Regions from separate parts of the Vibrio taketomensis genome, predicted to be linked through region 2. Evidence: predicted binding sites of a transcription regulator. Region 2 holds the regulator's gene; the other holds the start of a gene.

Region 1 (3,190 bases), 440 kb from region 2:
GTAATCGCTCAGCAATATGGCGCTTACTCATCACCGCTCGCAGCATTGGCAGCACACCTCGTTGCAACCAAAGTTTACGGTACTCTTTAAACTCGTTAACCGCATTTTCCCACACGCTTTCATCGTTATTCAGCGCATCCAAACTGCCGGCATCGAGAGCAAACAACTCAGAGGCTAAACTGGCGCGCAAGGCACGATCATTTTCCGGCGTCAGCACGGCTTGCAATAAGCGTTGCACATCTTGGGCAATCGCGGCGCTAAACACGCTATCACGGCTAGAGAGATAGACACTGGCAATGCCCTGCTTTGACAGCGCTTGTTTGATCATTCGGCCTTCACTACCGGTGCGCACCAACACCGCAATGTCGCCAGCTTTAATGGCATCGCTACCTTTACCGCTAGTAAAACACGCCTGACCTTGCTGCGCCGCCGTTAAAATGGTTTGAATCTGATCGGCGGTCGCCTTTGCCATCGCCTCAAGGTATTCACCTTTTGCCAACGGTTTGTCTTGGGCTTCTTGCAGCCAGTAAGTCAGCGCAGGTTGTTTAATGCCATTCAATTGCCAACTGCGCTGCTCGGCATTAGGGCTTGGGGCAACGGGGATAAAAGGAATGTCTTGATCATAAATAAAGGCACTGTCTGGTAGCTCAAACACTTGGTTCACTGCGGCAACCATATCTGCACTTGAGCGCCAGTTGGTGCCAAGGGTAAAGTGCGACGAAACCTGATTACGTGCTTTGATGTAGGTAAAGATGTCTGCCCCGCGGAAACCGTAAATCGCCTGTTTCGGGTCACCGATCATAAACAAACCACATTGTGGATGCGGCAAATAAATACGGCTAAAAATACTGTATTGCAGTGGGTCGGTATCTTGGAATTCATCGATCATTGCCACCGGATACAGCGTGCGAATCCGCTCGGCGAGCAGCCCTGCCTCATCGTTATCGATCGCAGCCGATAAATTGGTCAGTAGATCGTCAAACGATAGCCACTGCTTTTGTTGCTTAGCTTTAGCAAGCATCGTACGGCAATGCTCAATTGCATGTGCCAGTAATGGTGCTTTCAAACTCACCGGCTCAGCGAGAAAAGCTTCAATCGCCGCAAATACCGCATGCTGAGGCGCTTCACCTTTAGCCGTTTTCTCAATTAACACATTCTGCGCAAACTTTTCCAATTGCTCAGGGTAGCCATAACTTGTGGTTTCACTGCTCGCCCATTCGTCCACTGCCGCAAGCCAAGCAGGCAATGATTTGGCGCTGTAGCTACGTTTATTGATGCCGGAGTTAGCAATAAGATCATGGTAGTCTTTTTGCCCTGCTAGCCACTGTTTTTTTAGTTGGTCTATTTGCTCAAGATTGGTTTGATGCAGAGCAGCAAGATCACCTTGCATAGCATTCACAGAAAGCTTTAACGGTGCGCCGATCAAATAGCCTGAGATGTCACCAAGCAGTGCCGCCGGTGAACCCCAAATAGAACGCACTTCACCGGCCAGTTTTAGCGGTAATGGGTAAAAATTACGACGCCAATAATCGGCCACAATTTGTGCTTTAAGATGACTTTCATCGGTGACAAATTCATTGTCAAAGCGGCTGCCCGATTCAAACGCATTTTGCGTCAGCATGCGCTGACAAAAACCATGAATGGTATAGACCGCCGCTTCGTCCATTTGACGTTCTGCTTGCAGCAGAATCGAAGCCGCCTGTTGATGGTCACGAATTTCTGTAAGTAAAGGTTGGATCACCGGATCGTTGCTTTCACCACGAGCAAAAGCGATGCGTGCATCGTGAATACGAGCTCGAATACGATCACGCAGCTCCGCGGTCGCCGCTTCAGTAAAAGTCACCACCAGAATTTGATCGACAGTAAGTAGCACTTGATGACGAGAACTTTCACTGCCATGGCCAAGTAACAGACGTAAATATAGGCCAGCAATGGTAAAAGTTTTACCTGTACCGGCAGATGCTTCTATTAATCTGGCACCATGCAGTGGAAACGTCATGGTTTCCAATGGTGTGACAACTGACGAAGATGTCATATAAATCAAACCTTTATTTAACCTTAAATCTCAGCAAATCCAACAACTAACTGTGAGCTGAGCACAAAAATAGAATAATAATGCTGCTTTTGGGCGTGCATTCCCCGCAATGAGACCCTACTCACAGAACCCTAGTGACTAAATACATAATATCCGTGCCACGCGTTAAGTGATCGAAACGGATCATCTAACCAACCGAATCATGGTCCCTCTGACCTGTGGCCGTACAGCGAACGCCCTACACAAAATAATGATTTACTGGCGGCCACTTATTTCCTTTACTTCCCTTACTCATTATCTTGCGCATCACGCATGTGTAATCTTGGCGCCTGTATCACCAGTGCGGCCAAGCTGCGAACTTGTTGCGCTAACTCATCGTTCCATTGTGGCCAAATTCGTGAAATATACGTGTCTTTACCTTCACCTTGAGCGATAAAACTGTCATTAAACGCATCCGCCATTTTCTTCAGTGATTTGTCTTCATCATCGACCCACTCACCACTGCGGCTAAAGCCTGCTTCGATCGCTGCTAATGATGTTTTCGGGAAATACGCCAATGGCTTTGTCATGCCCTTATAAAACAGGCGAACCAATTCTGACAACAAGCTTTTCGCATGTTGAGGATCATCAATCGGTGGGTAAATCAGATGCACAACACCTTCTTTACGATCATAGCCAAGCATATGCGTGCGCTTAGCCGTCCCCATCGCCGACATCGCTAAATGATCGATCCAAGCACTTAAATAGTCTTGAGAACGAATTTTACCGCTGCGATAACGCACCAAACCGGATTGATAATTTTGCGTCAGCCAACCTTGCAAATAAATCAACTTATCATCGCCAAGCACATTCAGGCTGAGGTTGATTTCGATGTCATCACTTGGCGCATTGGAAACAAAACTCAATTTTTCCAACATCTGCTCAGCTTGCACGCGGTTGGTTTCAAACTCAATCTCACCAAAAGCGGCAACCGGCAGCTTACCTTGAGCACGCTGCTGAGCGACGAATGCTTCGACCACTAGCTCTGGTGCGGCTTGGTTTTTAAGCAAGTTATGCAGCAACTCATCACGCATTTGATAGCTTTCTAAGCCATTAAGTACAAATGGCTCATCATCCGGCATGATAGGTAGCGGCGGTTCAAACACCACTTTCAGG
Region 2 (3,190 bases):
TGGCGGACCGGGCGCATCGGGCAATTTACGTCCTAGTGCTTTCTATGCGGCGGATTACTGCGCTTACCCGATGGCTTCAATGGAGGGGGAGTGCACGGTGTTGCCGGAAATATTAAGTCCAGGGATTCGGTTTGATTAAGAGGGGTGGCGAAGTTTAGTGACCCATATCGTGAGTTGGAAATAAATTGATTAGCTTGCTGATTACTCAACTAGACTAATAATCAGTTCCAGCTATTCAGCCCAATTTGACAAGGAGTTGCCATGATGTCGAATTCACTGACGCCTAATGATCTGTTTCAATCATTGTGGCATGACTATACCGAACGCTTATGTCCTTCTGCTGGCAACGTACATCGCTTGCTGGAGGAAAATGAACCCCTCATCAATGACCATATTGCACTGCGCACCTTTAATCTAACATCTGTCAATTTAGAGGTGCTGGCACAACCATTTATCGAGTTAGGTTACCAAGCGTCTGGCGATTATCAATTCGTTGCCAAAAAGCTGGTGGCGAAACACTATCAGCATGCTGATGCAAATTTACCGAAAGTGTTTATTAGTGAGTTAAAGCTGGAAGAGTGTTCAACGCAGTTACAGCGAATCGTCAAGCAATTGGTTGAGCAAATTGAGCCTCAATATATGCAGGGCAGCGAGTTTCTCTATGCTGGGCGACCATGGCAGTTAACCCATCAAGAATATATGCTACTAGCAGATGAGAGCGAATATGCAGCATGGGTAGCAGCACATGGCTATGGTGCCAATCACTTTACCGTAAGTGTTAATCAATTGACTCAGTTTGCTGAGGTGCAACAGGTTAATGATTATCTTAAGTCATCAGGGTTTGTCATCAATCAATCCGGTGGTGAAGTGAAGGGTTCAGCTGACGTTTTACTAGAGCAATCCGCTACCATGGCTGATAAAGTTCAAGTCGAGTTTGAGGATGGTGTGGTGTTATTGCCCGGTGGCTTTTACGAGTTTGCTAAGCGCTATCCAATGCCTAACGGCGAGCTGTATTCCGGTTTTGTCGCCGCCTCAGCGGATAAGATATTTGAGAGTACCAACTCTTAAGAAAAAGCCACCCGAAGGTGGCTTTTTAAATGTTTGCTTACTCACATCCGTGAATTAGCGAGTTCCGTACACAACGATCGTTTTACCGTGAGCAGAAATTAGGTTTTGCTCTTCAAGCATTTTCAGAATGCGACCTACGGTTTCGCGAGAACAGCCAACGATTTGGCCGATTTCTTGGCGAGTGATCTTGATTTGCATACCGTCAGGGTGCGTCATCGCATCAGGTTGTTTCGCTAGGTTTAGTAGCGTTTGTGCAATACGACCAGTTACATCTAGGAATGCTAGGTCACCCACTTTTTGGCTAGTCACTTGTAGACGACGAGCCATTTGCGAAGACAGGCGCATTAGGATGTCTGGATTAACTTGAATCAGCTGACGGAATTTCTTGAATGAAATTTCAGCAACCTCACAAGGAGATTTAGCACGAACCCAAGCGGTACGCTCTTGATCTTCTTCAAATAGACCAAGCTCACCGATGAAATCACCTTGGTTTAGGTAAGAAAGGATCATTTCCTTACCTTCTTCGTCTTTGATAAGTACCGCAACAGAGCCTTTAACGATGTAGTACAACGTTTCAGCTTTTTCGCCCGCGTGAATTAGCGTGCTTTTTGACGGGTACTTATGAATATGACAGTGTGAAAGGAACCACTCTAATGTTGGATCGGTTTGAGGTTTACCTAGAACCATAATATCTCACTTCCTCTGCAGGGTACGCTTGCGCTTTCCATGTTTTACCTATGCCCAATTGGGATAACTAGGATAAGAGCACTTATCTGGTGCTGCAAGCTATCTTGTGTTTCGGCTACAAATAGTATCCTTTTTCCCGAATCATTTCTTGATTTTAATCGGGTAGTCGCTGAAATTTTGTACGCAAAAACGTGCACATGATCACGGTATGAAAAGTAATCGTGTTTATATACAACCAAGTGATACCAAAATACCAATCTTGGAGTGTTGGCGCTTTTAGTCAGCGTACTTTTGCATGCAGAGGAGCGCTAGCAAAAACGCGTATTTTATGGCGGGTTGGCTATACAACTTGTCAGCCAATTTTTCCGGTTTCTATCAGTTGCTGTAGGATTGGCCGAACGATTAATTCCATCGCGAAACTCATTTTTCCCCCCGGCACAACAAGCGTGTTATGACGAGACATAAATGAGCCATCAATCATTGCCAATAGGTAAGGGTAGTCGACATTTTTGAAGCCGCGTAGGCGAATTACAACGAAGCTTTCATCTAGGCTCGGAATACCTTTCGCATCAAGTGGGTTTGAGGTATCGACGGTCGGTACGCGTTGAAAGTTGATGTGAGTACGCGAAAATTGCGGAGTAATATAGTTTAAATAGTCATCCATTGATCGCACAATCGAGTCCATCACCGCTTCACGAGAGTGGCCTCGATCTCGAGTATCGCGCACAAATTTTTGAATCCATTCAAGGTTAACGATCGGCACCATGCCGATTAGAAAGTCGACGTGCTGTGAAACATTCACCTCACCATCGACGACACCACCATGTAAACCCTCATAGAAAAGCACATCACTATTTTCCGGTAGTTCTTGCCATGGCGTAAACGTACCAGGCATTTGGTTGTAGGGGACGGCTTCATCAAAGGTGTGTAAATAGCGGCGTACTTTACCTGTGCCATCAGCACCGTATTGACGGAAAAATTCAGCGAGTGCGGGAAAATCGTTGGCTTGAGGGCCAAAGTAGCTGATGTGTCGACCTTGCTCACGAGCTTTGCGGATCTCAATATCCATCTCTGGGCGTGTAAAACGATGGAAACTATCCCCTTCAACCCATGCAGGTCTAATGTCCATCATATTGAACATTTTACGAAAAGCTTCAGAAGTGGTGGTAGTTCCTGCCCCGGATGAGCCTGTTACGGCGATAATTGGATGCTTAGCTGACATGACAAACCCTGTCTAAATAACGTTATTGTTTGTTGTTATTTTGCGATGATCTCGATTAGAGCATCACCGTTTTCAGCTACTTGGTATAACACACAAAGGTTACATTTTTAAACTTTTATTTAAAAAGCGTAAAGCAGTTAAAACTTCTGCTTGAGTTGAATATCGACCGTCTCGTGTAATTCAGAAAAAACAATCACAGCTTCACCGGTTTGC

Evidence for each region. The regulator CRP, encoded in region 2, controls carbon source genes, mostly activating them, when cyclic AMP is high. The targets are predictions, from matches to a motif close to TGTGANNNNNNTCACA.
Region 1: a site for CRP is predicted at 2,146-2,161, ahead of recB (exodeoxyribonuclease V subunit beta). Genes of this name have one in related genera too.

Annotation. Positions count from the first base shown of each region.
Region 1 is NZ_AP019649.1:682,484-685,673, reverse strand. Features, by position in the region: gene recB (exodeoxyribonuclease V subunit beta) at 1-2,035, opposite strand, end outside; gene recC (exodeoxyribonuclease V subunit gamma) at 2,323-3,190, opposite strand, start outside.
Region 2 is NZ_AP019649.1:239,056-242,245, forward strand. Features, by position in the region: gene astD (succinylglutamate-semialdehyde dehydrogenase) at 1-139, shown strand, start outside; gene Vt282_RS01115 (DUF1338 domain-containing protein) at 277-1,068, shown strand; gene crp (cAMP-activated global transcriptional regulator CRP) at 1,123-1,755, opposite strand; gene Vt282_RS01125 (phosphoribulokinase) at 2,108-2,977, opposite strand; gene Vt282_RS01130 (YheU family protein) at 3,115-3,190, opposite strand, start outside.